One region of the Streptomyces sp. NPDC012835 genome, then DNA from elsewhere that is predicted to be linked to it. Evidence: riboswitches for the same ligand, from Rfam matches in the RefSeq annotation. Region 1 holds a riboswitch; the other holds the start of a gene.
What was found. Region 1 has a riboswitch for S-adenosylmethionine ahead of ACFY6S_RS01200 (glutathione S-transferase C-terminal domain-containing protein). Riboswitches for the same ligand answer to the same signal wherever they lie in the genome.

Region 1 (4,138 bases):
ACGACTGCATGGTCGCAGCGTACAGGCCGGTCGCACGCGGTACGGACTCCCGGCACAGCCGCGTACGGCCCCGGACGGACCGGGGGCGCGGGGAGGCCGGTTGTCCGACTGCGGGCAACACGGAAGCCGGGCCTCTTCCGCAGGACGAGCACGCCGGCGCCGAGCCCGACCCGGCGCGCGCCTGTCGTCCCAGCCGTGGACGCCGTCCCCGACGCCGTCGTACCGGTCGATGAGGCCAACCTCCTCCCGCGCGGTGAGCCGCTGCCGAGCCGGGATCGACTCCGCACCCGGCACAGCGCCGTCGAGCCGCAGCGAGGGCGGCTTCATTGACATTCCGAACCGTCCCGCACAGACTCGATCACATGTATGAGGTCCCGCTCCTTACCAGTGAGCGCTGTGTCGACCTCGTTCGCGTGTCAAGCGCGTTGTGTTGAACGGCCGTTCCCTTCCGCGCCGCGCCGCCCCCGCCTCCCGGCCGTGATCCCTCACGGCGAGCGCGTGCTGTCGCGCTCTCCTCGCCCCGCGCGGCTCTCCCCGTGCCCCGCCGCGTGGAGCACGCGTCGTCGCACGTTCGGGCCGTGACCCCACCGCCGGCGACACCGCGGGGTTCCGCCCACGTCCGGCTCCGTTCGTCCTGATCCGGGGCCGGACCTCCGAGATGCGATCGGCTCGGCCCGCCGGCGCCACGGCCGCGTGTCCCGGCGCGGTCGGGACGGCCCCTCTCCGACATCCCACTCCCCCATCACCGGCACCGGGGCCGCCCGCGGCGCGCCGGACCGGTCGAGCAGCGATCGGAAGCTTCATGGGTCAGGAATTCCTCTGGTACATCCCCAACACCGTCGAACCGGGCCACCGGGGTGACGACACCACATCCGGCTGGGGCTCCATCGAGTACTCGACCGACCTCGCCCGTACGGCCGAGGAGCACGGCTGGGGCGGCGCCCTGCTCGGTGCCGGGTGGGGACGCCCGGACACCTTCACCGTCGCCACGGCGCTGGCGGCCCGGACCACGACGTTCAAGCCCTTGATCGCGGTCCGTCCCGGCTACTGGCAGCCCGCGAACTTCGCCAGCGCGGCGGCGACGCTCGACCAGCTCAGCCGCGGACGCGTCCTCGTCAACATCGTCAGCGGGCTGGACAACCCGGCCGCATACGGCGACACCCGCGTCGACCCCGCGCAACGGTACGCCCGTACAAGGGAGTTCCTGCGTCTGGTGCGGCGCCTGTGGACCGAAGAGGACGTCACCTTCCGCGGTGAGCACTTCCAGGTCACCGGATCCACCCTCGCCCCGGGTCCCTACCTCACCGCGGGGAGGACACATCCGACGCTCTACTTCGGCGGGGCGTCCGAAGCCGCCGAGCGGGTGTCGGCGGCCGAGGCCGATGTGCAGCTCTTGTGGGGCGAACCGCTCGACGGCCTCGCCGAACGCATCGCCCGGCTGCGGACGTTGAGCCGGCAGGTGGACCGCCGGCACAAGCCGCTCGAGTTCGGGCTGCGGATCACCACCCTGGTGCGCGACACCACCGGGGAAGCGTGGCGCGACGCCGAGGCGAGGATCGCGAAGATGGCGGTCGACGCGGGCGGGACCACCGGGGCGGGACACCACAGAGGGGCGGTCGGGCAGCAGCGGCTCCTCGACCTCACCCGACGCGGCGAGGTGCTCGACACCTGCCTCTACACCACACCGGGCACATTCGGCGGTGAAGGAGCGGCGACCACCTGGCTGGTCGGCTCCGCCGACGACGTCGCCACGGCGCTGAAGAACTACCGGGCGCTCGGCATCACCCACTTCGTCCTGTCCGACACCCCCTACAAGCAGGAGATCCGCCGGATCGGCGACCGGCTCCTCCCCAGGCTGCGCGAACCGCTGGCGTGACGGCCCCGGCCGCCGGGGGTTCCACCGGAACCCGCGACGGGCGGTCCTCGGCCGGACGGAACACATGTCCCGAAAGGAGTGTCACGGCGAGTGGCCACCGGATGAGACCGCCCACCCGGCTTCTTGACGGCGTCATGGAGTGCGCCGAGACTGATGTGGACGGTCACGATTGTCAGCGGCCACGGCGTGGGTATGCCCGCACCTGTGGTCATCGGCCCCGGCCGGCCGACAGGCAACCCTTCCGCCGCGACGGGGTGCTCCGGGTGATGACCGGGTCCCGCCGACGCGGTGGGGCAAGCGCGGTCTCGCCTCACGCGAGGCCCCCGAAGGTGAAACGGGTGGCAATGCCCAGGAACGACTTGACGAGGCGCCTGCACATCGATCTGTCGCGTGTCTCCAGCGCTTACTGATCCCCCGGCCGGTCCGTGCGATCCGGACCGTACGGGACAGCGCAGTCGCTCCGCATCACGCCGCTGACGCCCACAAGGCCGCGGCGGCTTACTCGTTCCCCAAGGGAGAGTCATGCCCACGCCAGATACGCGCGTCTCCGGCACCGCCCACCCGGTCGGCTGTCAGCAGAATTCATCGGCTTCGGGGCCACGCCCCGGGACGGCCCCGGCGTCTCCCCGTCCGCGCCGGGTCCGCAGCCGGATCGGCATCGGCCTCGCCGGCGGCTTCTACCCGGCACCGCACCGCTACGACCTCTACCTCTCGGCGTGCTGTCCCCGTTCGCTGCGCGTCTCGATCACGCTCGACCTGCTCGGTCTGGGGGGCTCGGTCGCCACCACCCTCCTGACACATCCCGCCGGGACGCCCGACGGGTTCACCTCACTGCGCCGCGCCTACGAGGCCACGACGCACCGCTACGACGGACCGCTGACCGTACCCGCGCTGCGCGACCGCTGGAGCGGGCGCATCGTCAGCAATCACACCCCCGACATCCTCCGCGACCTGGCGGGTCCGCTCTCCGGCGGCGACGGAGCCCGCGCCTCCGTACTCGGCCCGCCGTCCCTCGCCCCGGACATCGACGCCCTCCGCGACGTGCTGGACCGGGACGTCACCCCGGCCGCCCCGCCGTCGCGGAGATCGGCGGCGCTGGACCTGCTCAACCGTCAGCTCGCCGGCCGGGCCTATGTGCTGGGCCACGAGCTGACGGCCGCCGACGTGGACCTGTGGGTGGCGCTCGTCCATCTCGGCCCGGTCGGCGCCCTCCGCTCGTACTCCCGGCTCCAGGACTACGTGCGCCGCCTCGGCGACCACCCCGCCTTCCGGGTCACGGCCGAGCCGGAGCACCGCGCGGCGTGAGCCACCGGCCCGGCCGCGGTGTGCGCCGGCGGACGGAGCGAGAGCCATGTGTCCACCGTGCGACGACGCCCGCCCCGCTCTCCTGTCGCACCGCGCCCTCCGCATCAGAGGGATGAGGGATACGGCGGAGGAACAGAGGTACGGAAAGGGAGAACTCCTTCGTCCGAGAGGGCTGTTCCGGGGGGAGGTAACGGACTCGCGGATTCCCCATTACCTCCGGAGTAATCGACTGATCGGCCGCTGCGATAGGAGAGTGGGGCGGGCGTCGTCGCACGACGACGGTCCACTCCGTCATTCCGAAGGGAAAGCACTCCGTGACCCAGTACATCACCGCAGTCAACCGGTACCTGGCCGCCTGGAACGCCACCGACTCCGAGGCCATCGCCAAGGCCGTCGCCGAGGCGTGGACCGAGGACGGCACGTACACCGACCCGCTGGTGGACGTCCGGGGACACGAGGGCGTCCAGGCGGCCATCGAGGGTGCGCACACGCAGTTCCCCGGCTTCGACTTCAAGCTCAAGGGCGAGGTCGACGGCAACCACCACATCGCGCGCTTCTCGTGGGACCTGGTGTCGAGGGCGGACGGGTCGTCCCCGGCGGGCGGCTCCGACGTGATCACACTGGCGGAGGACGGCCGGATCAGCTCGGTGAGCGGATTCCTCGACCGGGTTCCGTCCGCGTGACCCCCGCCCGCATCGTCTGAAGCGCCTTTGACGTCTCCGGGTTGGCGGGCAGCAGGGTTTCGACCTCCAGCTCGGAGACGGTGACGTCGATGGGGGCACTCAGCGTCATCAGGGCCGAGACGAAGGACAGCACCTGCCCCTCGTGTTCCAGTCGCAGCGGCAGCGCGAAGGGGAAGCGGAAGTCGCCGCCCGGATCCGTGCCGTCGACCTGGTCGTGCCGGGCCGAGGGGGCGGGATAGCCGTTGACTTCCTCGTACAGGGCCTTCAGGGGCGC
Region 2 (4,138 bases), 110 kb from region 1:
CACAGCACTCCGATGGGGCGGAATCGCCGACGACTTCACCGGCGCCACCGATCTCGCGACGAACTGGGTGGCCAGGGGGGTACGGACCAGTGTCACACTCGGTGTGCCCACCGAGGACGAGCTGGCGGAGCTGGCGGACATGGACGCCGTGGTGGTCGCGCTGAAGTCCCGTACGGCGCCGGTCGCCGAGGCCGTCGGCGAGAGCGTGGCCGCGCTCGCGGCCCTGCGCGGGCTGGGCTGTGAGCGGATCTACGACAAATACTGCTCGACCTTCGACTCCACACCGCGCGGGAACATCGGCCCCGTCGCCGACGCGCTGATGGCCGAGCTGGACACCGGGGTCGCGGTGGTGGTGCCGTCCTTCCCGGACACCGGACGCACCGTCTACCGCGGCCATCTGTTCGTCGGCGACCAACTGCTCGGCGAGAGCCCCATGCGCCACCACCCGCTGACCCCGATGACCGACTCCCACCTGGTCCGGCTGCTCTCCCCGCAGACCGCCCACCCCGTCTCCGCCGTCGGTCTGGACGTGGTCCGCGGCGATCCGCGCGCCCTGCGCGCGGCCCTGGACGGCGGAGGGGACGACGGGCGGCGCTATGTGGTGGTCGACGCCATCGACGGTGAGGACCTCACCCGGATCGCCGCGGCCACCGCACACCACCCGCTGGTCACCGGAGGTTCCGGGCTCGCCCTCGGCCTGCCCGCGCGCGGCGCCCCGGCCACCGGAGCCATGCCCGTGATCCCCGGACACCGCGCGGTACTGGCCGGCAGCGCTTCGGCGGCCACCCGCGCCCAGATCGAGGCCGCGCGGCAGAGCCTGCCCAGCCGGCGGCTCGACCTGGCCGCCCTGCGCGCCGACCCGGCGGCCGAGGTCGCCCGGCTGACCGACTGGGCCCGTACGAACTGGTCCACGGCGCCCGACACACCGGTCCTCGTCTACGCCGTCGGATCGCTGTCGGACATCGAACGGCAGCCACCCGAGGGCGAGCGGCCCGCGGCCGAGCTGGTGGAGGAGGCGCTCGCGGGCTGCGCCGCCGCCTTCGCCGGAGCGGGCGCCCGGCAGTTCGTCGTGGCGGGCGGCGAGACCTCGGGCAGTGTGGTGCGCGCCCTGGGCGTACGCCGCCTGGAACTCGGCCCGGCCCTGGCCCCCGGAGTCTCCTGGGCACGGGGCGCGGCACCGGACGGGGCGTCCTACAACCTCGCGCTGAAGTCGGGGAACTTCGGCGGCCGGTCCCTGTTCACCAGCGCCTGGGAGGAGCTGGCATGAGCGACGCCCGCAGTGAACTCGTCGCGGCCGGACGTGAACTGTCGGCCGCCGGGCTGAGCCCGGGAGCGTCCGGCAACCTCAGTGTGCGCGTCGGCGATCGGATATACATGACCCCGACCGGGGCCCGGCTGGAAGCCCTGGACCCCGAGCAGCTGGCCGTGCTGGACGCACGGGCGCCCCTGCACGAGGGCCATACGGCAGGGCCACCACCGTCCAAGGAGTTCCCGCTGCACCGGGCCTTCTACCGCCGTGACCCCGCCACCCGCGCCGTGGTCCACCTGCACAGCGCCCACGCCGCCGCCTGCTCCTGCCTGCCCGCGTGGTCCCGCCGCAGCGCGCTGGCACCCCTCACGCCGTACTTCGTGATGCGGGTGGGCCAGACACCGCTGGTCCCGTACGCGGCCCCCGGCGACCTGGACCAGGCGCGGCGGCTGGAGGCCCTCGGCTTCCCGTTCCGCGCCGCCCTGCTCCAGAACCACGGCCCCATCACGGCCGGTACCACCCTCGCGCGCGCCGTGGACGCCGCCGTCGAGCTGGAGGAGGTCGCACGTCTCACCCTGCTCCTCAAGGACACCGCTCCCCGGCTGCTCACCACCGAGGAGGCGACCGCGCTCGCCCACCGCTACGGCAGCTCCTGGGAGGGCGGGACGGACTGACACGGCGCGCGACCGACCGGACGGGGGTCCGGCAGGGGCGGTACGCGTGTGCCGCCGCCCGGGCGGGGGAGCGCCGACACCGCCGACGCGTACCGCTCCGCCCGCTCTCCCCGGCGGGCGGAGCGGTACGCGTCGCCGTGCGCGGGGCCGCCATGAACGCGCCCCCCGGAAACCGGGCATTGCGCGGGGCAGACGGCGCGCGTAACGTTCGGTTCGGTTCACGAGTGTCGGCGTCGAGCCCGGCCTGCCGGCCGGCAGGCCCCACCGCTGTGGGGTGCTCGGGGCGACGACCGGGCGGAGTCCGCCCGGATTCCGCGGGCGTTGGGCGGGCGAGGCCCTCGGGTCCGCCGGAGACGAAAGAGCGGAGGCGGACATGAGGTCACCCCTCACCCTTCCGCCTGCCAGGGTTCTCTCCCCGCGACGAAGCGTCCACCTGTACTCCCGGCCGCACATCGACCTCCAGCGCGTGGCCGGCGCGCTCTGTCGGGCCTGACCTGTTCCGCCGCGCCCGCCCCTCCCGATGAGGGGCGGCGATCACCCACGGTCGATCAGGAAGGCACCCTTCCGTGTCCTCGTCCTCTCCGCTGCCCTCTTCCCCGCCCTCCCCGCCCTCCCCGCTCCACCTCGCCGTCGCCCTCGACGGCGCCGGCTGGCACCCGGCCGCCTGGCGCGAGCCGGGAGCCCGGCCCCGGGACCTGTTCACCGCCGCCTACTGGGCCGGCCTCGTCACGGAGGCGGAGCGCGGCCTGCTCGACTTCGTGACCATCGAGGACGGACTCGGGCTCCAGTCCTCGGACTTCACGCGACCCGACGGACGCACCGACCAGGTGCGCGGGCGGCTGGACGCGGTGCTCGTCGCCGCACGCGTCGCCCCGCTGACCCGGCACATCGGGATCGTACCGACCGTGGTCGCCACTCATACGGAGCCGTTCCACATCTCCAAGGCCGTCGCCACCCTCGACTACGCGAGCACCGGCCGCGCGGGCCTGCGGGTCCAGGTCTCGACCCGGCAGAACGAGGCGGCGCACTTCGGCCGCCGTGCGATCCCGCCCATCCGCTTCGGGGAACAGTCCACACCGGGCACCCGGGAAGCGCTCGCCGAACTCTTCGACGAGGCCGCCGACCACATCGAGGTGGTGCGCCGCCTCTGGGACAGCTGGGAGGACGACGCCGAGATCCGCTCCGCGTCCACCGGCCGCTTCATCGACCGCGACAAACTCCACTACATCGACTTCACGGGGCGGCACTTCAACGTCAAGGGCCCCTCCATCACCCCCCGCCCGCCGCAGGGCCAGCCCGTCGTCACCGCCCTGGGACACGACACCGTCCCCTACCGGCTGATCGCGCGCTCGGCCGACCTCGGTTACGTCACCCCGCACGACGCCGACCAGGCCCGCGCCATCGTCGCCGAGATCCGCTCCGAGCGCGCCACGACCGCGCGGGCCCGGGAGCCCCTGCACCTCTTCGGCGATCTGGTGGTGTTCCTCGACGACGACCCCGGCGCCGCCGCGGCCCGCCGGGACCGGCTGGACGGACTCGCGGGACGCCCCTTCACCAGCGACGCCAAGGTCTTCACCGGCACTCCGGCACAACTGGCCGACCTGCTCCTGGAGTGGCAGCGGGCCGGGCTGTCGGGCTACCGGCTGCGCCCCGCCGTGATCCCCCACGACCTGGCGGCGATCACCCGCGGTCTGGTGCCGGAACTTCGGCGCCGCGGCGCCTTCCGGGACGCCTACGAGGCCGGCACCCTGCGCGGGCTGCTCGGTCTCGCCCGCCCCGCCAACCGCTACGCCACCGCCTGAGCCGGAGGGAACACCGACCATGAGCAAGCCGCTCAAGCAGATACATCTCGCGGCCCACTTCCCCGGCGTCAACAACACCACGGTGTGGAGCGACCCCGAGGCCGGCAGCCATATCGAGTTCAGCTCCTTCGCGCACTTCGCGCAGACCGCCGAACGCGCCAAATTCGACTTCCTGTTCCTCGCCGAAGGGCTGCGCCTTCGCGAACAGGGAGGAAAAATATACGACTTGGACGTGGTGGGACGCCCCGACACCTTCACCGTGCTGTCCGCCCTCGCCGCCGTCACCGAACGCCTCGGTCTGGCCGGGACCATCAACTCCACCTTCAACGAGCCCTACGAGGTGGCCCGCCAGTTCGCCAGCCTCGACCACCTCTCGGACGGGCGCGCCGCCTGGAACGTCGTCACGTCGTGGG

Region 2: linked by a shared signal. The riboswitch ahead of ACFY6S_RS01695 (putative leader peptide) and the one ahead of ACFY6S_RS01200 (glutathione S-transferase C-terminal domain-containing protein) in region 1 are both predicted to bind S-adenosylmethionine.

What each region holds. Positions count from the first base shown of each region.
Region 1 covers NZ_JBIBBW010000001.1:310,539-314,676, forward strand. The annotation lists gene ACFY6S_RS01190 (FadR/GntR family transcriptional regulator) at 1-10, opposite strand, end outside; gene ACFY6S_RS01195 (LLM class flavin-dependent oxidoreductase) at 803-1,876, shown strand; SAM riboswitch class IV at 2,038-2,182, shown strand; gene ACFY6S_RS01200 (glutathione S-transferase C-terminal domain-containing protein) at 2,399-3,181, shown strand; gene ACFY6S_RS01205 (nuclear transport factor 2 family protein) at 3,496-3,864, shown strand; gene ACFY6S_RS01210 (helix-turn-helix domain-containing protein) at 3,821-4,138, opposite strand, start outside.
Region 2 covers NZ_JBIBBW010000001.1:418,530-422,667, reverse strand. The annotation lists gene otnK (3-oxo-tetronate kinase) at 1-1,267, shown strand, start outside; gene ACFY6S_RS01700 (class II aldolase/adducin family protein) at 1,264-1,923, shown strand; SAM riboswitch class IV at 2,140-2,250, shown strand; gene ACFY6S_RS01695 (putative leader peptide) at 2,297-2,416, shown strand; gene ACFY6S_RS01690 (LLM class flavin-dependent oxidoreductase) at 2,490-3,725, shown strand; gene ACFY6S_RS01685 (NtaA/DmoA family FMN-dependent monooxygenase) at 3,745-4,138, shown strand, end outside.